DNA from 2 places in the Lentibacillus sp. JNUCC-1 genome. Region 1 is predicted to be linked to the other one. Evidence: a T-box and tRNA genes for the amino acid it is inferred to sense, from the RefSeq annotation. Region 1 holds a T-box; the other holds one or more tRNA genes.
What was found. A T-box is a leader RNA that pairs with one kind of tRNA and senses whether it is charged. The one in region 1 lies ahead of proS (proline--tRNA ligase), so its partner is inferred to be a tRNA-Pro.
Positions count from the first base shown of each region.

Region 2: it has a tRNA-Pro gene. The T-box ahead of proS (proline--tRNA ligase) is inferred to sense a tRNA for this amino acid. The anticodon was not compared.

Region 1 is NZ_WHOH01000003.1:30,964-43,052, forward strand. Features, by position in the region: gene JNUCC1_RS10515 (amino acid ABC transporter permease) at 1-180, opposite strand, end outside; gene ehuB (ectoine/hydroxyectoine ABC transporter substrate-binding protein EhuB) at 282-1,172, opposite strand; gene ytzI (YtzI protein) at 1,546-1,704, shown strand; gene JNUCC1_RS10530 (glycerol-3-phosphate acyltransferase) at 1,705-2,328, shown strand; gene JNUCC1_RS10535 (DUF456 domain-containing protein) at 2,349-2,834, shown strand; gene thiD (bifunctional hydroxymethylpyrimidine kinase/phosphomethylpyrimidine kinase) at 2,856-3,689, shown strand; gene JNUCC1_RS10545 (cysteine hydrolase family protein) at 3,771-4,322, shown strand; T-box leader at 4,391-4,626, shown strand; gene proS (proline--tRNA ligase) at 4,911-6,350, shown strand; gene JNUCC1_RS10555 (glutathione peroxidase) at 6,444-6,917, opposite strand; gene trhO (oxygen-dependent tRNA uridine(34) hydroxylase TrhO) at 7,061-8,032, opposite strand; gene JNUCC1_RS10565 (penicillin acylase family protein) at 8,269-10,656, shown strand; gene JNUCC1_RS10570 (tetratricopeptide repeat protein) at 10,709-12,089, opposite strand, start outside.
Region 2 is NZ_WHOH01000001.1:1,842,282-1,854,370, forward strand. Features, by position in the region: gene cysK (cysteine synthase A) at 1-466, shown strand, start outside; partial or broken gene folP (dihydropteroate synthase) at 570-1,420, shown strand; gene folB (dihydroneopterin aldolase) at 1,458-1,823, shown strand; gene folK (2-amino-4-hydroxy-6-hydroxymethyldihydropteridine diphosphokinase) at 1,820-2,332, shown strand; gene JNUCC1_RS08550 (helix-turn-helix domain-containing protein) at 2,302-2,520, shown strand; gene lysS (lysine--tRNA ligase) at 2,648-4,129, shown strand; rRNA gene JNUCC1_RS08560 (16S ribosomal RNA) at 4,558-6,124, shown strand; rRNA gene JNUCC1_RS08565 (23S ribosomal RNA) at 6,311-9,230, shown strand; rRNA gene rrf (5S ribosomal RNA) at 9,351-9,466, shown strand; tRNA gene JNUCC1_RS08575 (tRNA-Val) at 9,476-9,551, shown strand; tRNA gene JNUCC1_RS08580 (tRNA-Thr) at 9,591-9,666, shown strand; tRNA gene JNUCC1_RS08585 (tRNA-Lys) at 9,735-9,810, shown strand; tRNA gene JNUCC1_RS08590 (tRNA-Leu) at 9,815-9,896, shown strand; tRNA gene JNUCC1_RS08595 (tRNA-Gly) at 9,912-9,986, shown strand; tRNA gene JNUCC1_RS08600 (tRNA-Leu) at 10,006-10,094, shown strand; tRNA gene JNUCC1_RS08605 (tRNA-Arg) at 10,102-10,178, shown strand; tRNA gene JNUCC1_RS08610 (tRNA-Pro) at 10,185-10,261, shown strand; tRNA gene JNUCC1_RS08615 (tRNA-Ala) at 10,268-10,343, shown strand; rRNA gene JNUCC1_RS08620 (16S ribosomal RNA) at 10,556-12,089, shown strand, end outside.

The sequences.
Region 1 (12,089 bases):
ACCACGGAATATTTCAATATAAAATCTGGTGATCAAGCGGAGAACAATGTTGTTTGAAAGCAGGCAAAATCCGGCAATGAACGCCATTAAGTAGCCCACGACAATGGATCCGAGAAGAACTGTTATGGTGATTTTTACCCCTTGAAACAAAACGGGAAAAATATCTATTAAAGCACTCATGTTACTCACCCTCTCTAAAATAAAATAAGGTCTGACTCCCGGCCGTGGGAGCCAGACCCTATGGAGTCAAATTGCAAATACATACTGACATACAGCCAGTTTTAGTCTTCGTAAACTTCCCCGCTGCAGACAGACTCAGTCGTAATGCTCGGGTCGACAGAGTTCCCTTCTGCGCTGAAGTAGTTGTCTTCAAGCAGTTCGCCAACAGTTCCATCTTCTTTAAGTTCTTTCAGCTTTTCGTTATAGGCTTCAAGTAAATCAGTATGATCCTGTTGGAAGGCAGCTGCGCCGTAACTAGGGACGCCTTCGATATTAGGCTGCTCAAAGTCTTCAACGAATTCGAGGTTGTCGTTATCCGCTGATTCGAGTGCCATTTTCACCGTCATCTCTGTGCCTGTTGTTGCATCAGCACGACCTGATGAAACAGCAGAGAAGCTAGCTGGAATATCTGGTACACTTTGAATTTGTCCTTCGTCAACGCCTTCTGTTTGGACATAATCATTCTCCGTGGCACCAGCCATAATGGCAACAGAGACATCTGGATTTTCTGCAATATCTTTATAGCTTTTTAGGTTTAGAGGGTTGCCTTTTTCAACGATTAACCCTTCACCATATTTCATTTCCGGTTCACCGAATGCGACGTTTTCACACCGTTTAGGCATAATTGCCATACCCGCTGTAATCGCATCGAACTTTCCAGCGTTCAAACCTGATACAAGACTGTCAAACTCAGACAAGTGACCTTCGACTTCTTCGATACCAAGTTCTTTAAATACAGCTTTTGCGATATCAACCGCTGCACCTTTCAGTTCTCCATCTTCCTCATATGCATACGGTTTTTCGTCTGCGAAACCAACCGTTACTTTGCCGGCTTCTTTCAGTTCATCCAATTTGCTGGATGACCCTTCTGCATCGGCATCATCGTTTGATCCACATGCAGCCAGTGCAATCATGGACAAAATTAAGACTGAAGTAAGTAATAACTTCTTCATTTAAAAAAATGACCTCCCTTTGTTTTAAACCAGTTTGTCGGCTTTATTTGCAGCTTATATTTATTTGGCATGCAAAAACCGCGCCTCAAACAGGCATACTATAATAGTACCGATATATAAAATCTCATTCAAACTCGAGATTTTTAGATAATTTGAAATTAATATTGATATATCCAAATCTCAGGAGTTAAGCGCTTGTTTACCAATAATTGCTGTGACATCTTCTGATTTGCTCGTATATACTTTAAAAAAGGTTGTTTAGAATTCCTGAACGTAGGTAATTGGTCTGAAAAACATCAGTTTATCGACCTTTTCCCTTGCTTCATGATAAAATAACGATAATTAAACATAAAGATTTTATGGAGGTGTAACAATGGGCTTTTACACGATGGTCGTCATGATCGCTGTGATTACCATATTCGTTCTGGGGTTGTCTCTTTTAACCATTTCAAAAGGTTATGCACACAAACATACAATTGATCCACTGCCTGATGATTCTCCGAGTAACAAAAAAGACAATGAGGGGCTGTAAATGGACATTCTCTTAATCATATTAATCGGTTATCTGTTTGGAAGTATCCATGGCTCGCAAATTATTGGCAAACTCAGGAAGGTCGATATCAAAGGGACTGGATTGAAAAATGCCGGCGCCTCCAACACAACGATGCTGTTGGGCTGGAAATATGGCATTGTTGTCGCATTGATTGATATATTAAAAGGGACTGCGGCAGTCTTGCTTGTTCAGTATTTGTTACCTTCGTTCAATGTGTCAGATAGTATGGGCGCGTTCTTCATTTACCTAAGTGCTCTGTCTGTGGTGGTTGGTCACAATTTCCCTTTCACCATGCGTTTCCAGGGCGGCAAGGGGACGGCATCGGCTGTTGGTGTCATGTTTGCCATTCATTGGCAGCTTGCGCTCGTCTGTATCGGATTTTTACTCATCGGTACATTTGTCTCGAGCTATCTTGTACTCGGTGTGTTATTGATGTATGCTGCTTTTCTTGCCGGTACGTTTCTGTTGTATGGGCTCTGGCCAACCATGATTGCACTCATTTTATTTTTACTAAGCCTATATATGCATATGGAAAATTATCAACGTATTTATTATAAACAGGAAAAGAAGGTCTTCAGTTTTTTTACAAAACGTGTCGATTAAAGGAATTTAGGTGAAAAGATATGATCGATGTCATAATATGGATCCTTATTATTGCGATGTTCGTACTGAGTTTTGTCGGAATTCTATACCCGATTATTCCGTCTGTACTTGTGCTGTGGATTGGCTTTGTGCTGTATCATTTTGGCATTAATGGAGATGAGCTTGGTTTCTTGTTCTGGTCTGTCATGGTTGTGTTTACAGTCATTTTGATCGGTGCAGACATCATCGCTAACAGTTATTTTGTGAAAAAGTTTGGCGGCAGCAAGTGGGGCGAGCGCCTGGCAGGTGTAGCCGTCATAGTTGGTTCATTTATTTACCCGCCTTTTGGCATACTAGTGGTGCCGTTTGTTGTAGTGTTGGTTGTGGAAATGGTTCAGAAACGGACACTCCAGGAAGCTTTTCGCGCTTCGATTGGATCACTGATAGGGTTTCTGAGCGGGGCCCTGGCGAAAGTCGTGGTACAATTTATCATGATCATCGCGTTTTTTCTGGGGATTATATTTTAGGTGACAAAGGAGTATGTTTGTATGAAGCCAGCTCGTGTATTGACGATTGCAGGGTCTGCCGCCGGTGGCAGCGCCGGGATTCAGGCCGATTTGAAAACTTTTCAGGAACTTGATGTATATGGAATGAGTGTGGTCACGGCAATTGTTGGCCGCCATCCAAGAACACATAAAAACGTCCATCCTCAAACATGGGAAGCAATTGAAGCACAGTTTGCGACTGCTTTAGACCAGGTGGGTGTTGACGCCATGAAAACAGGGATGCTTTTTTCCAAAGATGTAATTGAAAAAACAGCTGACATGGTGGCTGGTTCAGACATTCAGGACATTGTAGTCGATCCGGTCATGGTGGGAAAGCTTGATTCCAAGCTTTTGGCTGATGATGCGATTGATGCTTTGGTGGACAAGCTCTTTCCTATGGCAACAATTATTACACCGAATATGCCTGAAGCATCGATTTTGCTTAATGATCGCCCGCTCAAAACGGTGGATGATCTGAAACAGGCCGCGGTCGATTTGCATAAACTCGGACCGGCGCATGTTCTGGTTAAGGGAGGGCGACTCGAAGGCCCGGCTGTTGACATTCTTTATAATGGAGAAGACATGACCATGTTCGAAGCACCGCGTATTGATACTTTGAATACAAGTGGGGCGGGATGCAGCTATTCAGCGGCCATTACGGCTTACATGGCTAAGGGTGAAAGTGTGCAGGCTGCCGTCCATAAGGCAAAAGAATACATTACCGCAGCTATTGATCACAGCTTCACCTATACGGATAAAGTGGGCCCGACGTATCATGCGGCCAGACGGCTGTTTGGGTCCTCGCATTCACTCAAGGTTGAAGCGACCTCCCTTTAAAGCTGGGCTATATTTTCAGTGGGCGCTTAAGTTTGCTATAATGGTAAGAAAAGGGTTTCACAATTATAGGGGGGCTAACTTATGGGGAAACGTGCACTGTTGAACATTGATTACACGATTGATTTTGTAGCAGAAGATGGCAATTTGACATGCGGTGAGCCTGGTCAGAAGCTGGAAGAGAGCATTGCCCGGATTACCGAAGATTTTATCGAAGCCGGCGACGAGGTGTTTTTTGCCATCGATGCCCATGTTGAAGGAGATGATCTGCACCCAGAGTCCAAGTTGTTTCCACCGCATAATATAATTGGAACGAGCGGGCGTGAGTTATATGGAAGACTGGCAGATGTTTATGAAAACAATAAACATCTGTCACATGTCCATTATTTTGACAAAACACGGTACAGTGCCTTTGTCGGAACGGAGCTCGAACTTAAACTGCGAGAACGAGGCATTACGGAACTCCATCTTGTTGGCGTCTGTACCGATATTTGTATCCTGCATACAGCGGTTGACGCCTATAACAAGGGCTTTGATATTGTCGTGCATAAAAACGGTGTGGCCAGCTTTAATGCCGCCGGTCATGACTGGGCGCTTGGGCATTTTGAAGCGACGCTGGGCGGGAAAGTCGTCTAAAAAAGAAGCCGGGCACCAGTCCCGGCTTGACTTTACTGCTTGAACGTTTTATATTTAAAGGGATTATATTAGAAACGATGACGAGGAGCAGTACATTCAATTGTCTTTTTAAGAGAGGAAGTGGCCGGTGCAAATTTCCAAAGACAAGAATTGGAACCCACCTCATGAGTTCGCCGTCGGAAGGGTATGCCTGAAAGACGTGCGCGGTACATGACCGTTATCATGCCAAGTGTGTAGTCTGACGTGTGTGGAGCGTTCAGTCTGCAAACAAGGGTGGTACCACCAGTCAACCTCGGTCCCTTTTCGGGCGGAGGATTTTTTGTGTTTAAAAGTTGCTAAAAAGACCGCTCCGGGAAAATACTACGCTTTCCGTGGGCGCTGCTGAGCCTCGGGCCCACAGGACGTGGGTCATGAAGGCGTTGCGACAGGACGTCGCGAAATTAGCCTTCCATTCCCCAGTACCGCACTCCGGGGTCTCATCGAGGCTATTCCTCCCACAGGAGTCTCCGTATTTTCCCTCCGCTAATATGCTCTTAACACAACTTGTGCTAAGTTGATTTAATATAAGAATACAAAGAGGTGTTGTTGGTGAGTAAGAAGAATAAGCAGTTTGTTGAGAAGGTTACCGCGATGGAGGATGATTTTGCTCAGTGGTATACGGATGTTGTAAAGCAGGCAGAGCTCGTTGATTATGGCCCTGTGCGCGGAACGATGATCATCAAGCCATACGGATTTGCCATTTGGGAGAATGTGCGTGATGAACTGGACCGTCAGTTTAAAGAAACGGGTCACTCCAATGTTTCTTTTCCTTTGTTTATCCCTGAAAGCATGCTTCAAAAGGAGAAAGATCATATAGAGGGATTTGCGCCTGAAGTAGCTTGGGTGACGCATGGCGGTGAAGAAGAGCTGGCGGAACGGATTTGTGTGCGTCCGACGTCAGAGGTTTTGTTTGCCGAGTATTATGCTAAAAACATCAATTCTTATCGTGACCTGCCGAAGCTTTATAACCAGTGGAGCAACGTGGTTCGTTGGGAAAAAACGACGCGCCCGTTCCTGCGCTCACTTGAATTCCATTGGCAGGAAGGTCATACATGTCACGCGACTGGCGAGGAAGCGGAAGAGGAAACGCGCCGTATGCTCGATATATATGCCGATGTTTGTGAGAACTATCTTGCCATTCCGGTTATTAAAGGCCGTAAAACGGAGAGTGAGAAATTTGCCGGGGCTGAGTACACGTTGACAATCGAAGCTTTGATGCATGATGGTCGCGCATTGCAATCAGGCACGTCCCACTACTTTGGAACAGGATTCGCCGAGGCGTTTGATATCCGTTTTCTTGATGAGAATGGCGAGCAGACCCCTGTTCATCAGACGTCATGGGGGATGTCAACACGGATCATGGGTGGCTTGATTATGGTTCATGGGGACAATCGCGGGTTGGTGATCCCACCGCGTATTGCGCCGACTCAAGCGATGATTGTTCCGGTTGCTCAGCATAAAGAAGGGGTGCTTGACAAGGCCTATGATCTGCGTGATCAGCTGCAAGAGGTCGCCCGTGTAGATATTGATGCGAGCGATAAAATGCCGGGCTGGAAATTTAATGAGTATGAAATGAAGGGCATGCCTGTCCGGATTGAGCTCGGACCAAAAGATATTGAAAAGGATCAAGTCGTATTGGTTCGCCGTGACACAGGGGAGAAAGAATTTGTTCCAATGGATGAAGTGAAGAACCGCTTGACAGGTCTATTGGAAGAGATTCAGCAAAATCTGTACGATCAAGCTTTGGCGCACCGTGCTGAGAAGACATTTGTCGCAACGACTTATGATGAATTCAAACAAACAATTGATGAAAAAGGCGGCTTTGTGAAGGCAATGTGGTGTGGCGACGAAGCTTGTGAAGATCAGATTAAAGAAGACACAGGCGCCACCTCACGCTGCAAACCATTTGAAGAAGAAAAAGTAGCAGACACATGCATCTGCTGCGGTAAAAAAGCCCAAGACCTAGTGTACTGGGCCAAAGCCTACTAACAACGGTGCCACAACCACAGTGGTGCCTGTCACTTCCCGGTTTTTGTCGAAAGGTGTCATAAGAAAAACGAGCGCTTTGTGAGCGCTCGTTTTTTATAATGCTTTTTCTACGTCGGCCTTGAGGTCTTCTGGTTTGGTCTTTGGTGCATAACGCTCTATGACATTGCCATCGCGGTTGACGAGAAATTTTGTAAAGTTCCATTTAATTTGTTTGGTTAAAACGCCTTTTGCTTCGTTTGTCAGGTACTTAAATAGTGGGTCGGCATCAGCGCCATTAACGTTAACTTTACTGAACATCGGAAATGAGACGCCATAATTAAGTTGACAGAAGTCAGCAATTTCTTCATCTGAGCCAGGATCTTGATTGGCAAATTGGTTACAAGGAAAACCTAGCACGGTGAACCCCTGGTCTTTATAGTCGTTATATAGCTGCTCCAAACCCTCGAATTGAGGGGTGAATCCACATTTACTTGCTGTATTGACAATTAACAAAACATCTCCCTTATAATCAGAGAGAGACTGCTCACTACCGTCCATTTTCTTAACAGAAAAATCATGAACATTCATTAAAATCAACCTCCTCTACCCAAAACTACTAAAAACCCCCTTCAAAGTCAAAACAGGTGCCTGTCACTTCCCGATTTCTGTCGAACATCATGATAACGACAGGTTTCGACATTTTTCGGGGAGTGACAGGCACCTTATATGAATTACTGTTTGACTTTATTTTCTTCTTCGATTACTTGGAGGCGCTGTTCAATTTCTTCAGCACTCAAGCCGTGTTCTTTAACATACATGTTGCGCGGGCTTACTCGGCATTCATGTGTGCAGCCGCGCATATATTTATGCTCGTTTTCTTCTGAGGATAGGATCTGTTTGTTACAGTCGGGATTGGCGCAGTTCACATAACGCTCACACGGTTGCCCGTCAAAGTAGTCTTTGCCGACAACGACGTGTTCTTTTTGGTTGATCGGCACGGATATTCGCTCGTCAAACACATAGCATTTACCGTCCCAAAGCTCTCCTTGAACTTCAGGATCTTTACCATATGTGACAATACCGCCGTTTAGCTGGGCTACATCTTCAAACCCTGCTTTAATCATCCAGCCGGTAAACTTTTCACAACGGATGCCACCGGTACAATAGGTCAACACGCGTTTACCTTCTATCAGATCGCGGTTCTCCTCCACCCATTCAGGCAGGTCGCGAAATGTTTCAATGTCTGGCCGAATCGCACCCCTGAAATGCCCGAGGTCATATTCATAGTCATTTCGCGTATCGAGAATGACCGTGTTCTCATCTTTCATAGCCTCATAAAATGCCTTTGGATCAAGATGCTCCCCTGTAATTTCCCGGGGATCGTGGTCGTCCTCAAGCCGTAATGTTACCAGCTCAGAGCGCGCTCGACAATGCATCTTCTTAAACGCGTGTCCGTCATGCGGATCCACTTTAAATACAATGCCATCAAATGCAGGATCCTGTTCCATAGCTGCCATATAGGCATTTGTCTGTTCAATCGTTCCTGAAACAGTCCCGTTAATGCCTTCTTGGGCAACGAGAATACGGCCCTTGAGCTCAAGTTCTTTACAGAATTCGAGATGCTCAGCGGCAAATGTTTCCGGATCCTCGATGGTTGTATAATGATAATACAACAATACTTGATAATCTTTCTTTTCCTCCATGGTTCATAACCACCTGTCCATCTATATTTGCAAGATATAAATGAAGGTGAACTTATAGTAAGATACATCTTGCACAAAAAACATTATAACAATTTCTGCGGTGCCTGTCACTCCCCGGAATTTGTCGAATTGTCCGAGCATTATCCTTCGACATAATTCGGGAAGTGACAGGCACCATCAAGGCACCATCATTGTGATATAATGATGGAAAATATTGAAAAAAGGGGAGGGGTATGATGGAAGAGCGTGTAATTGGTGTGGAGCGAGAGCCTGTTAAGGGGCGGCGGTGGTTGAAGTGGCTATTGGTGATTTTGGGAGTTTTATTGGTTGTGATAGCGGGTGGTGTTATTTTTGGGAAGTCATACATAAATAAGTCCCTTCCGCAGCTTGAAGGAGAAATTCATCTCCCGGGGTTACAGGAAAATGTATCCGTTAACACAGATCCAAATGGCGTTCCTCATATACAAGCAGCCAATGACCATGATTTGTATATGGCTCAAGGCTATGTGCAGGCTCAGAATCGCATATTTCAAATGGAATTGTCACGACGTCAGGCTTCGGGTACGTTAAGCGAAGTTGTCGGGGCAGATGCAATCGATCAGGACAAATACTTCCGGACACTTGGTTTAAGAAGAGCTGCCGAGGCGTCCTATGATCTGTATTCGGAGGAAGCAAAAGCTGTTTTGAATGCGTTTGCAGATGGGGTGAATGCATACATTAAGGAAGCAACCGAGGCAAACACCTTGCCAGTTGAATTTACTCTAATGGGGATTGAACCGACGGAATGGACTGTGATTGACTCTCTAACCATTGGAAAATATATGGCGTTTGACCTTGGTGGACACTGGGAGCGCCAGGCGTTTAACTATTATGCTTTGCAGCATTTTCCGGAAGATAAAGCACTTGAATTATTCCCGCGTTATCCTGAGGAAAAGCCTACCATAATTGGTGATGGTGAGCTTGATATCGCTGCAAGCTTTGATAAGGCTGTCATCCCCCATGACTTCAACGGCAGTAACAATTGGGCCGTCAGTGGTGAAAAGACCAAAAGCGGGATGCCCCTTCTGGCAGACGATCCGCATCTCGGACTGGCTACCCCTTCTATCTGGGTTCAAATGGTCCTAGAAACAGGTGACATGAAAGTAGACGGGGTTATTTTTGCTGGTATTCCAGGAATCATTTTAGGACACAACAATCATGTTGCCTGGGGTGTCACCAATGTTGGTCCCGATGTTCAGCAACTTTATATAGAAAAACAAAACCCGGACAACGCTGATGAATATTTGTTTGAAGATAAATGGGAAAAAGCTGAAATAATCGATGAACCCATCCACGTGAAAGATGGTGACACTATTGATTACGAGGTTGCGGAAACGCGACACGGACCAATTTTAAGTGAATTCACCAAGAATAGCGGGAGAGGTGAAGTCATGTCACTCCGGTGGACGGCTCTTGATCCCACAACAGAACTTGAAGCTATCTTAGAAATTAACCGTGCGACAGATTGGAATGAATTTGAAACAGGACTAGAAAAGTTCCTCTCCCCAGCGCAGAATTTTGTGTTTGCGGCAAAAGACGGAACGATTGCTTATAAAGCAAACGGTAATATCCCGATTTACGAATCAGCCGACGATGCCCTCCTTCCACTGCCGGGATGGGAGGCTGACAAGGAATGGCAGGGGTTTATTCCATTCGATGAACTGCCCAGGGTGGTCAATCCCGAAAAAGGCTTTATCGCTACGGCAAATAACAAGATCGTCGGGGACGATTATCCTTACCATATCAGTAACGTCTGGGCCCAGCCGTATCGTTATGAGCGTATTGCTGAGGTGCTGGACTCAGGGGAAGATTTAACAGTGCAAGACATGCAAAACCTGCAGATGGATGCAACCAATCTGCAAGCGCGGGAATTTGTGCCATTGTTTGAACAAGAGTTAGTAGATGTTTCGTTGACGGATGAGGCCGAGCAAGCATTGAAGCAGTTAAAGAACTGGGATTTTGTTGATGACAAAGATGAAGCAGCCCCCTTAATCTTTCATCATTGGTACAGTGAATTGGAAGATTTGATTTATGGCCAACAGATTCAGCAGACCATGATGGAAATGTTTAGTGTGAAAGGCCAAACGACGGACGAACTGCTAAGGACCGCTTTTAACGGGGGAAATTCAATTTGGATTGAAGAAGCAGGGGGGATTGAAGATATTCTACAGCGCTCCTTGGAAAAAACGGTCACAGATTTGGCAGATGATTATGGTAAGGATATAGAAGATTGGGTTTGGGGCGACTACCACCAGGTCCAGTTTAAACATCCGCTCTCAGGTGTGAATCCAATCTTGGCTTACTTTTTCAATAATAAAAAACCGCTACCTGTAGACGGCAGCAGTGTGACCCCAATGGCAGCGGCTTATAAAAGCAAGACCGGCGAGGTAAATCATGGCGCATCATGGCGTTTCGTCATTGACACAGCAAACCTTGATACCGGCTATCATATCGTCGGCCCTGGTCAATTCGGTCATTTCCGAAGTGAGTGGTATGATGACCAAGTCGAGGACTGGGTTGAAGGACATTATCATGAAACCACATTTAACACACATGAGGGGAAAAAACTTAAATTGGTCCCTTAAAAACATGAAAAACGAGGCACCCTGTTATACCAGGGCGCCTCGTTTGCTGTGATTATAATTTCTTAAGTTCGTTAATCAATTCTTTTTCTCCATCCCAAAGATATGAATTTTCATCTGCATATGCGATCGCTTCATTTTTGTCTCCGGAACCGATTTTGTCAGGTGGCACAAGTGGTATTTTCTTGCGTCCAATTAAATATTCTTTTACATGCGGATTGAATGTGTTTGCTTCTTTGAGCAATGAGCGTGTTGTGTTGGTCATGCCTTTTGTAAAATATGAAATGAGCACTTTGTTAAATAAAAATGCTGCGGAAGTTTCACTCTCATATTGTTTAAGAAGCTGTTTAGCCGCATCAAAACGTTCTCCTTCAATATATAAGGTCAGCAAGTCATATCTTACACCCTGATTGTCGTTCGGATTTAGCTCCAGCATTTCCTCGAATTCCTGAATGGCGCGCTCGGTATCGCCTAAAAGGTCGATTACTTTTGCCAATGCTGCCTTGACACGCATGTAAGGCCTGGTTTCAATCATACTCCAGAAATGTCCTTTGTTTTCCTCGAAAAATTCGGGGCCAAGATCCTTTTTCCCGGCTTCAATGCCCTTTAAAAGCAACTCATACTGTTTAACAAGTGATGTCTGATCTTCTGCCATAAGGAAATAAGCATCTGGACTGTTGGGGTACAACTTAAAAGCTTCCTCGATCAGCTTTTGGCGTTTTTCTCCGGAAGTTTGGGCGGCCTCATACAGCTTGTCCTGGGCCTTGTCCCGATCGGTATGTGATTGAGCTACAATCTCATCCTGGTTTTGCAGAAGATGATTGAGAAACGCGTTAACTTCTTCCTCAGTTTCAAATTCCTGTTCACTCAACATCTGTTGAATGTTGTTCATCATCTGTTCCATTCCCATCCTGGGGTCTGCTGACTGCTGTTCATTATCCAGATCCATTTCGGATAATTCCTCACCAATGGCCTCATCAATTTTCCGTACGTTTTGGGAGATGGTCGAAGCAGAGGTGTCATATTCTTCTGCCAGCTCCTTCTGCGTCATTGGTGGTTCCAGGTCCTGAGTTAAATAATCTAGTGTCGCAGCGTATGGTCCCGCTTTTCTTATGAGAGGGTCTTTGAGTTCACAGTATTGATACCATAGAAAAGCGCCAAAGTTGATCGCTTCGTCACTTGCTGATTTAGTTCGCATGTGCTGTTCATAAAGCTGGAAAACAGCCAGGTGGACAGGATTGTCAAATGAGGCATCTGTACGTTCTTCTGACTCATCTACCAACAAGGCTTCTCCCAAAAACGCCGGAAAATCATGCACAAACTGGTTGTTGCGATGATAATCAACAGCCAAATCTGAGATATAGTGCAAATCCTCCGGAAACATGAGAGGTGAAACAAAAAACTTATAGTAGTTTGTATAAGGGAATAAAAAACCA
Region 2 (12,089 bases), on a different contig from region 1:
CACAACTGGCAACGAAATTATCGAACAGATGACTGACGGTCTGGACGGTTTTGTTTCCGGCATTGGAACTGGCGGAACAATTACAGGTGTTGGTAAAGTGCTGAAGGAAAAGTTCGAGGATATTAAGATTTATGCAGTAGAACCTAAAGATTCAGCGGTTTTATCCGGTGGCTCACCCGGACCGCATAAATTGCAGGGCCTCGGTGCGGGATTTGTACCTGACATTCTGAATACTGACATCTATGATGAAGTGATCACAATAACCAAAGAAGAAGCTTTTGAAAACGCCCGTGAGACGGCTGTTTCTACAGGCATCCTCGGCGGTATCTCTTCCGGAGCAGCTATCGCAGCAGCCAAGAAAGCAGCCAAACAGCTCGGAGCCGGCAAAAAAGTGCTCGCGATCTTGCCGGATAATGGCGAGCGTTACCTATCAACGCCCCTTTATCAATATGATGAGAACGAATAAATAGAGAAAAAAGCAGTGGCAGCCTCTCTTTGGACCACTGCTTTTTTTGAAAACAAACACGCGTATGGTACGATTAAGAACGAATACTTTATGAAAAGGACTTATGCATATGATTACATCCGCGACAAACTTAACACCAGAGGAAATGAAATTGCACAAAAAGACACAGGTTATGGGGATCCTGAATGTCACTCCAGATTCTTTCTCAGATGGGGGACATATGTGACGCTTGAGAAAGCAGTGTCGCACGCCATGCGCATGGAGCAGGAAGGTGCTGACATGATTGACATTGGCGGAGAATCGACCAGACCTGGACATGCTCCGGTAACGGGAGCCGAGGAGATCGAACGCGTTGTCCCGGTCATTGAAGCTATTACCGCTGCAAACCTCAACACCCCGATTTCTGTTGATACGTATAAAGCGGAAACTGCCCGACGCGCTCTGCTGGCAGGCGCTTCCGTCATAAATGATGTTTGGGGTGCAAAAAGAGATCCTGAGATTGTATCTGTAGCTAAAGACTTTGATGTTCCGATTATTTTAATGCATAACCGCACCAATAAGAACTACACCCACTTGATCAGTGATATGCAGCGGGATCTGCATGAGAGCATTGATATTGCCATAAAGGCTGGTGTTCCAGAAAGAAACATCATGCTCGATCCCGGAATTGGTTTTGCTAAAACACAAGCTGATAATCTCGTCGTTTTGAATAACCTGGACCACTTGACAACGATGGGTTACCCAGTTCTTCTGGGCGCTTCCCGCAAATCATTTATTGGGACTATTTTGGAGACGACCCCAAATGAGCGTGATATTGGCACAGGAGCCACGACCTGCCTTGGAATCAGCAAGGGTGTTCACATGGTTCGGGTGCATGATGTTAAACTGCATGTTCAGCTCGCTAGGATGATGGATGCCATGATGGCGGCGGAACGTATTGACACACTAAATTAAATACGTAAGATATGAGGAAGTTAAAGGAGCTGTGCACATGGATAAAATTATTCTCAAACAGATGGCTTTTTATGGATATCATGGTCTATTTCCACAAGAGAACCACCTTGGCCAGCGGTTTTATGTTGATTTGGAAATGTATACGGATTTAAAAGAAGCTGGCCAGACCGATGACATGAATGCTTCCATAAATTATGGCACTGCCTATGACGTGGTAAAGGAAATCGTGGAAGGCGAGGCGAAGCACCTGATCGAAGCGGTGGCTGAAACAATTGCGGACGCCCTTTTCACAGAATTCAACACCCTGAAGCGTTGTGTTGTCAAAGTGAGTAAGCCTGAAGCTCCGATCCCCGGGCAGTTCGAATCGGTGGCTGTTGAGCTCGACCGGGAGCGATTAAAATGACTGGGATCTATATAGCGCTTGGGACAAATATTGAACCACGGGAAACATACTTGAAGGAAGCGTTGCAGCTGTTGCAGCACCACTCCGCCATTACGGTGGCTGAACAGTCCTCCATTTATGAGACAGCACCTGTTGGTTATACCGATCAGGCTTATTTCTTAAATATGGCTGTCAAAATTGAAACCAGTCTTGAACCTGTTCAGCTGTTGGAAGCTTGTCAGGCTATTGAGAATGAGCTGGGGAGAAAGAGAACCATACGCTTTGGCCCCAGAACCATTGATGTTGATATTATTTTATATCATGATTTAACCGTCCACACAGACCGATTAACCATCCCCCACCCACGCATGCATGAACGTGCTTTTGTGCTCGTCCCGCTTACAGAACTGTCGCCTGACATATACGTACCGGGGTTTGAACAGCGCGTCAGTGGTTTATTGGGCAAATGTCCTGAATCTGATATAAAGGATGTTGTACAATGGAGAAGGAACAGCTCGGAAGACGCATAAAAGCGTTCAGGAAACTGAAGGGTTATACTCAGGTGGAGTTTGCCGAATCGCTTCATATTTCTGTTGCTATACTAGGCCCTGTTGAACGGGGCAAGACGTCTCCAGACGATCAGTTATTGGAGCGGATCATCGAAACCCTGAATATCTCCAAAGCAGAACTTTTGCTCGAGGATAAGGAAGAACGATAGATGGAGGCAAAAAAGGCAGTCATCATAGGGTGGATGAAGTTTGCAAGGCTTTGTTCACAGTAAAACATGTTATACTGTGAACACTACATGATAGAGATCGATTCAAATAAGAACAGGAGTGATCACAGTGTCAGAAGAGTTAAATGAACAAATGCGGGTCAGGCGCGATAAACTTGATGCTTATCGTGAACAGGGTCTCGATCCTTTTGGCGATGAATTTCCACGTACCCATGTTGCCGAGGACTTACATAAGGCTTATGAAGCATATACGAAAGAAGAACTTGAAGAAAAAGAAATTAATGTCACGATAGCCGGGCGCGTCATGACAAAACGCGGAAAAGGAAAAGCGGGTTTTGCTCATATTCAGGATGTGAGCGGCCAAATCCAGCTCTATATCCGTAAAGATGCGATTGGTGATGACGCTTATGATATTTTCAATACCATTGACAGAGGCGATATTGTTGGCGTCAGCGGTACCATGTTCAAGACGAAAGTGGGAGAGCTGAGTGTCAAAGTCTCTGACTTTCATTTGTTGACGAAATCTTTGCGGCCGCTGCCTGAAAAATATCACGGTCTAAAAGATATTGAACAGCGTTATCGTCAGCGTTACCTCGACTTGATTACCAATCCAGACAGTCGGGATACGTTTGTCCTGCGTTCTAAAATCATTCAATCCATGCGCAAGTATTTGGATCACCATGGATTTCTGGAAGTTGAAACACCGATGATGCACGGAATCCCAGGTGGTGCAACTGCACGACCGTTCGAAACACATCATAATGCGCTCGATATTCCTTTATACATGCGCATTGCCATCGAGCTGCACTTAAAAAGACTGATTGTCGGTGGACTGGAAAAGGTATATGAGATTGGGCGTGTTTTCCGTAATGAAGGTGTCTCTACCCGCCACAATCCTGAGTTCACGATGATCGAACTGTACGAAGCATATGCCGACTATCATGATATTATGGAACTTACGGAAAACTTGATTGCCCATATTGCTGAAGAGGTTCTAGGCACAACCGAAATTGTTTACAATGATTTGGAGATTTCGTTGAAGCCAGCCTGGACTCGGCTGCATATGGCAGATGCCGTTAAAGAACACACAGGTGTGAACTTCTGGGAGCATATGACAGATGAAGAAGCGAGACAGTATGCTAAAGAACATGGTGTGGAAATTACTGAGACAATGACATTTGGACATGTACTTAATGAATTCTTTGAACAAAAAGTGGAAGATAAGCTCATCCAACCGACGTTTGTCCATGGGCACCCAGTGGAAGTCTCTCCACTTGCCAAGAAGAATAAAAAAGATGGACGCTTCACAGACCGATTCGAACTATTCATCGTCGGACGGGAACATGCTAATGCTTTCAGTGAGCTCAACGATCCAATTGATCAGCGTCAGCGCTTCGAATCTCAAGTTGAGGAACGTGACCAGGGAAATGATGAAGCACACCTGATGGACGAAGATTTCCTTGAAGCTCTTGAATATGGAATGCCGCCAACCGGTGGATTGGGAATTGGCATCGACCGTCTCGTGATGCTCTTAACGAACTCACCATCTATAAGAGACGTCCTGCTCTTTCCGCAAATGCGCAATAAATAAAAGTTACACTATACGAAGTGACATCCATCAAAGTGATGGGTGTCTCTTTTTGTATAAAGTGAATAGGACGTAAAGACCCGTGGATTAAAGGTTTTATTGCCACTAAAAAAAATACCATAAATTTCATGTTAAATATCCTTGCTATTTGGGAATAATCATGGTAAATTAAATATCGCCCGTCAGCGAGACGAAACAAAAACAAAAAGTTTTTATAAAAAGTAGTTGACGGCGAAAGCGTAAGATGTTATATTTATAAAGTCGCTTTTGAAGAGCGCACAGCAATTTTGTTCCTTGAAAACTGAACAAACAACGAAGCAGATGTCTGTAAAACAGATGTCAGAGGTAAGAAGTTATAAACTTTAAACCCTGAATCAATTTTTTAAGAAGCTAAGACCGTTCATCGATTGGTGTCGATGAACACCCAAACTTTTATGGAGAGTTTGATCTTGGCTCAGGACGAACGCTGGCGGCGTGCCTAATACATGCAAGTCGAGCGCGTGAAGCAGGTAATTGCCCTTCGGGGCATGCGCCTGTGGATCGAGCGGCGGACGGGTGAGTAACACGTGGGCAACCTGCCTGTAAGACTGGGATAACTCCGGGAAACCGGAGCTAATACCGGATAACACCTTTCATCGCATGGTGAGAGGATAAAAGATGGCCTTTGGCTATCACTTACAGATGGGCCCGCGGCGCATTAGCTAGTTGGTGGGGTAAGAGCCTACCAAGGCGACGATGCGTAGCCGACCTGAGAGGGTGATCGGCCACACTGGGACTGAGACACGGCCCAGACTCCTACGGGAGGCAGCAGTAGGGAATCTTCCGCAATGGACGAAAGTCTGACGGAGCAACGCCGCGTGAGTGATGAAGGTTTTCGGATCGTAAAGCTCTGTTGTCAGGGAAGAACAAGTGCCGTTCGAATAGGGCGGCGCCTTGACGGTACCTGACCAGAAAGCCCCGGCTAACTACGTGCCAGCAGCCGCGGTAATACGTAGGGGGCAAGCGTTGTCCGGAATTATTGGGCGTAAAGCGCGCGCAGGCGGTCCTTTAAGTCTGATGTGAAATCTTGCGGCTTAACCGTGAGCGGTCATTGGAAACTGGAGGGCTTGAGTGCAGAAGAGGAGAGTGGAATTCCACGTGTAGCGGTGAAATGCGTAGAGATGTGGAGGAACACCAGTGGCGAAGGCGACTCTCTGGTCTGTAACTGACGCTGAGGTGCGAAAGCGTGGGTAGCAAACAGGATTAGATACCCTGGTAGTCCACGCCGTAAACGATGAGTGCTAGGTGTCAGGGGGTTTCCGCCCCTTGGTGCTGAAGTTAACGCATTAAGCACTCCGCCTGGGGAGTACGGCCGCAAGGCTGAAACTCAAAAGAATTGACGGGGGCCCGCACAAGCGGTGGAGCATGTGGTTTAATTCGACGCAACGCGAAGAACCTTACCAGGTCTTGACATCCTCTGCCAGCGCTGGAGACAGCGTGTTCCCTTCGGGGACAGAGTGACAGGTGGTGCATGGTTGTCGTCAGCTCGTGTCGTGAGATGTTGGGTTAAGTCCCGCAACGAGCGCAACCCTTAACCTTAGTTGCCAGCATTCAGTTGGGCACTCTAAGGTGACTGCCGGTGACAAACCGGAGGAAGGTGGGGATGACGTCAAATCATCATGCCCCTTATGACCTGGGCTACACACGTGCTACAATGGATGGTACAAAGGGCAGCGAAGCCGCGAGGTGTAGCAAATCCCATAAAACCATTCCCAGTTCGGATTGCAGGCTGCAACTCGCCTGCATGAAGCAGGAATCGCTAGTAATCGTGGATCAGCATGCCACGGTGAATACGTTCCCGGGCCTTGTACACACCGCCCGTCACACCACGAGAGTTGGCAACACCCGAAGTCGGTGGGGTAACCTTTATGGAGCCAGCCGCCGAAGGTGGGGCCAATGATTGGGGTGAAGTCGTAACAAGGTAGCCGTATCGGAAGGTGCGGCTGGATCACCTCCTTTCTAAGGATATCTAGCATAGATGCCCGTCAAACGGCATCACAGCTAAATTAACGGAAAGACATCACTTCGTTTGTTTGTTCAGTTTTGAGGGAGCAAATCTCTCGAAACTTTGTACCTTGAAAATCAAATAAGAGCAATCAAGACATCAAATAAATCGTATGTTTATTCATTGAAATCAAACACGCCAGTTAAGTGAATAAGGGCGCACGGTGGATGCCTTGGTACCAGGAGCCGAAGAAGGACGGGACTAACACCGATATGCCTCGGGGAGCTGTAAGTAAGCTTTGAACCGGGGATTTCCGAATGGGGGAACCCACTGTTCGTAATGGAACAGTACGCACATCTGAATACATAGGATGTGTGAGGCAGACCCGGGGAACTGAAACATCTCAGTACCCGGAGGAAGAGAAAGCAAAAGCGATTTCCCAAGTAGCGGCGAGCGAAACGGAATCAGCCCAAACCGGCAGGCTTGCCTGTCGGGGTTGTAGGACACACCATATGGAGTTACAAAGCTGTTTGTTAGACGAATCGATCTGGAAAGATCAGCCAAAGACGGTAACAGCCCGGTAGTCGAAAAGAAGCAGCCTCCGGTGTGGATCCTGAGTACGGCGGAACACGAGAAATTCCGTCGGAATCCGGGAGGACCATCTCCCAAGGCTAAATACTCCCTGGTAACCGATAGTGAACCAGTACCGTGAGGGAAAGGTGAAAAGCACCCCGGAAGGGGAGTGAAAGAGAACCTGAAACCGTGTGCCTACAAGTAGTCGGAGCCCGTTAATGGGTGACGGCGTACCTTTTGTAGAATGGACCGGCGAGTTACGATTGCATGCAAGGTTAAGTGGTAGACACGGAGCCGCAGCGAAAGCGAGTCTGAATAGGGCGTTTGAGTATGTAGTCGTAGACCCGAAACCGTGTGATCTACCCATGTCCAGGGTGAAGGTCAGGTAACACTGACAGGAGGCCCGAACCCACGTATGTTGAAAAATGCGGGGATGAGGTGTGGGTAGGGGTGAAATGCCAATCGAACACGGAGATAGCTGGTTCTCTCCGAAATAGCTTTAGGGCTAGCCTCAAGATCAGAGTACCGGAGGTAGAGCACTGATTGGACTAGGGGCCCTCATCGGGTTACCGAATTCAGTCAAACTCCGAATGCCGGATACTTATGCTTGGGAGTCAGACTATGGGTGATAAGGTTCATAGTCGAAAGGGAAACAGCCCAGACCGCCAGCTAAGGTCCCAAAGTATACGTTAAGTGGAAAAGGATGTGGCGTTGCACAGACAACCAGGATGTTGGCTTAGAAGCAGCCACCATTTAAAGAGTGCGTAATAGCTCACTGGTCGAGTGACACTGCGCCGAAAATGTACCGGGGCTAAACGTATCACCGAAGCTGCGGATTGTTCTTCGAACAATGGTAGGAGAGCGTTCTAAGTGCTGTGAAGTCAGACCGTGAGGACTGGTGGAGCGCTTAGAAGTGAGAATGCCGGTATGAGTAGCGAAAAAAGAGTGAGAATCTCTTTCACCGAAAGCCCAAGGTTTCCTGAGGAAGGCTCGTCCTCTCAGGGTTAGTCGGGACCTAAGCCGAGGCCGAAAGGCGTAGGCGATGGCCAACAGGTTGATATTCCTGTACCACCTCGTGACCGTTTGAGCGATGGGGGGACGCAGGAGGATAGGACAAGCGCACCGATGGACGTGTGCGCCCAAGCAGCGAGGGAGTTGGATAGGTAAATCCGTCCAACAATCCCAATCTGTGATGGGGAGGGAAATTGAGTACCGAAGTGTCTGAATCCACACTGCCAAGAAAAGCCTCTAGCAAGGTCACAGGTGCCCGTACCGCAAACCGACACAGGTAGGCGCGGAGAGAATCCGAAGGTGAGCGGGAGAACTCTCGTTAAGGAACTCGGCAAAATGACCCCGTAACTTCGGGAGAAGGGGTGCTCCTTTAAGGAGGAGCCGCAGTGAATAGGCCCAAGCGACTGTTTAGCAAAAACACAGGTCTCTGCGAAGCCGAAAGGCGAAGTATAGGGGCTGACACCTGCCCGGTGCTGGAAGGTTAAGGGGACGCGTTAGAGCCTACGGGCTCGAAGCGTAGAACTGAAGCCCCAGTAAACGGCGGCCGTAACTATAACGGTCCTAAGGTAGCGAAATTCCTTGTCGGGTAAGTTCCGACCCGCACGAAAGGTGCAACGACTTGGGCACTGTCTCAACGAGAGACCCGGTGAAATTATACTATGCGTGAAGATGCGCATTACCCGCGACAGGACGGAAAGACCCCGTGGAGCTTTACTGTAGCCTGATATTGAATGTTTGTACAGCTTGTACAGGATAGGTGGGAGCCTTGGAAGCGTGAGCGCCAGCTTACGTGGAGGCACCGGTGGGATACCACCCTGGCTGTACGACCATTCTAACCCAGGACCGTGATCCGGTCCGGAGACAGTGTCAGGCAGGCAGTTTGACTGGGGCGGTCGCCTCCCAAAAGGTAACGGAGGCGCCCAAAGGTTCCCTCAGAATGGTTGGAAATCATTCGCAGAGTGCAAAGGCAGAAGGGAGCTTGACTGCGAGACCTACAAGTCGAGCAGGGACGAAAGTCGGGCTTAGTGATCCGGTGGTTCCGCATGGAAGGGCCATCGCTCAACGGATAAAAGCTACCCCGGGGATAACAGGCTTATCTCCCCCAAGAGTTCACATCGACGGGGAGGTTTGGCACCTCGATGTCGGCTCATCGCATCCTGGGGCTGTAGTCGGTCCCAAGGGTTGGGCTGTTCGCCCATTAAAGCGGTACGCGAGCTGGGTTCAGAACGTCGTGAGACAGTTCGGTCCCTATCCGTCGTGGGCGCAGGAAGTTTGAGAGGAGCTGTCCTTAGTACGAGAGGACCGGGATGGACACACCGCTGGTGTACCAGTTGTTCCGCCAGGAGCATAGCTGGGTAGCTACGTGTGGCAAGGATAAGTGCTGAAAGCATCTAAGCATGAAGCCCCCTCAAGATGAGACTTCCCATCACTTCGAGTGAGTAAGATCCCTCAGAGACGATGAGGTTGATAGGTCTGGTGTGGAAGCGTGGTGACACGTGGAGCTGACAGATACTAATCGATCGAGGACTTAACTAGCGTAAAGTACGATGATGACTTGACCTCTTATTTGATTTTCAGGGTACAAATTTAAAAAAGAACTTGCATTTTTCGATTAAAATGCTTATAATAGTTCTTGTCCTTAAAACAGCATAAAGGTCTGGTGGCAATAGCGAAGAGGTCACACCTGTTCCCATGCCGAACACAGCAGTTAAGCTCTTCTGCGCCGATGGTAGTTGGGGCATCGCCCCTGCAAGAGTAGGTCGCCGCCAGGCAAGTTTTATGGAGGATTAGCTCAGCTGGGAGAGCACTTGCCTTACAAGCAAGGGGTCGCAGGTTCGAACCCTGCATCCTCCACCATTTAAGCCACCCAATTTCAAAACTTCAAATTATCATTTAGCCGGCCTAGCTCAACTGGTAGAGCAACTGACTTGTAATCAGTAGGTTGGGGGTTCAAGTCCTCTGGCCGGCACCACTTACTTAATGTGGTGTTTTTTATTGCAATAAACTTTGCAGGTTTAAATATAGCACCATTAAGAAAAAGAGCCATTAGCTCAGTCGGTAGAGCATCTGACTTTTAATCAGAGGGTCGGAGGTTCGAATCCTCCATGGCTCACCATCAAGCGGGTGTGGCGGAATTGGCAGACGCGCTAGACTTAGGATCTAGTGTCTTCGGACGTGGGGGTTCAACTCCCTCCACCCGCATTTTATTAGTTTTAAGCGGAAGTAGTTCAGTGGTAGAACACCACCTTGCCAAGGTGGGGGTCGCGGGTTCGAATCCCGTCTTCCGCTCCATTTTATGCGCAAGCGTCTAGCCGGGGTGGCGGAATTGGCAGACGCACAGGACTTAAAATCCTGCGGTAGGTTACTACCGTGCCGGTTCGAGTCCGGCCCTCGGCACCATAAAAATGCGCCCGTAGCTCAATTGGATAGAGCGTTTGACTACGGATCAAGAGGTTAGGGGTTCGACTCCTCTCGGGCGCGCCATTTATACGGGAAGTAGCTCAGCTTGGTAGAGCACTTGGTTTGGGACCAAGGGGTCGCAGGTTCGAATCCTGTCTTCCCGACCATTTTAAGGGGCCTTAGCTCAGCTGGGAGAGCGCCTGCCTTGCACGCAGGAGGTCAGCGGTTCGATCCCGCTAGGCTCCACCAAATTAACTCTTGACACAATGTGTCACGCGTTATATAATGTTTAAGCGTTCCAAGAGCGCATAACAATTTTGTTCCTTGAAAACTGAACAAACAACGAAGCAGATGTCTGTAAAACAGATGTCAGAGGTAAGAAGTTTTAAACTTTAAACCCTGAATCAATTTTTTAAGAAGCTAAGACCGTTCATCGATTGGTGTCGATGAACACCCAAACTTTTATGGAGAGTTTGATCTTGGCTCAGGACGAACGCTGGCGGCGTGCCTAATACATGCAAGTCGAGCGCGTGAAGCAGGCAATTGCCCTTCGGGGCATGCGCCTGTGGATCGAGCGGCGGACGGGTGAGTAACACGTGGGCAACCTGCCTGTAAGACTGGGATAACTCCGGGAAACCGGAGCTAATACCGGATAACACCTTTCATCGCATGGTGAGAGGATAAAAGATGGCCTTTGGCTATCACTTACAGATGGGCCCGCGGCGCATTAGCTAGTTGGTGGGGTAAGAGCCTACCAAGGCGACGATGCGTAGCCGACCTGAGAGGGTGATCGGCCACACTGGGACTGAGACACGGCCCAGACTCCTACGGGAGGCAGCAGTAGGGAATCTTCCGCAATGGACGAAAGTCTGACGGAGCAACGCCGCGTGAGTGATGAAGGTTTTCGGATCGTAAAGCTCTGTTGTCAGGGAAGAACAAGTGCCGTTCGAATAGGGCGGCGCCTTGACGGTACCTGACCAGAAAGCCCCGGCTAACTACGTGCCAGCAGCCGCGGTAATACGTAGGGGGCAAGCGTTGTCCGGAATTATTGGGCGTAAAGCGCGCGCAGGCGGTCCTTTAAGTCTGATGTGAAATCTTGCGGCTTAACCGTGAGCGGTCATTGGAAACTGGAGGGCTTGAGTGCAGAAGAGGAGAGTGGAATTCCACGTGTAGCGGTGAAATGCGTAGAGATGTGGAGGAACACCAGTGGCGAAGGCGACTCTCTGGTCTGTAACTGACGCTGAGGTGCGAAAGCGTGGGTAGCAAACAGGATTAGATACCCTGGTAGTCCACGCCGTAAACGATGAGTGCTAGGTGTCAGGGGGTTTCCGCCCCTTGGTGCTGAAGTTAACGCATTAAGCACTCCGCCTGGGGAGTACGGCCGCAAGGCTGAAACTCAAAAGAATTGACGGGGGCCCGCACAAGCGGTGGAGCATGTGGTTTAATTCGACGCAACGCGAAGAACCTTACCAGGTCTTGACATCCTCTGCCAGCGCTGGAGACAGCGTGTTCCCTTCGGGGACAGAGTGACAGGTGGTGCATGGTTGTCGTCAGCTCGTGTCGTGAGATGTTGGGTTAAGTCCCGCAACGAGCGCAACCCTTAACCTTAGTTGCCAGCATTCAGTTGGGCACTCTAAGGTGACTGCCGGTGACAAACCGGAGGAAGGTGGGGATGACGTCAAATCATCATGCCCCTTATGACCTGGGCTACACACGTGCTACAATGGATGGTACAAAGGGCAGCGAAGCCGCGAGGTGTAGCAAATCCCATAAAACCATTCCCAGTTCGGATTGCAGGCTGCAACTCGCCTGCATGAAGCAGGAATCGCTAGTAATCGTGGATCAGCATGCCACGGTGAATACGTTCCCGGGCCTTGTACACACCGCCCGTCACACCACGAGAGTTGGCAACACCCGAAGTCGGTGGGGTAACCTTTATGGAGCCAGCCGCCGAAGGTGGGGCCAATGATTGGGGTGAAGTCGTAACAAGGTAGC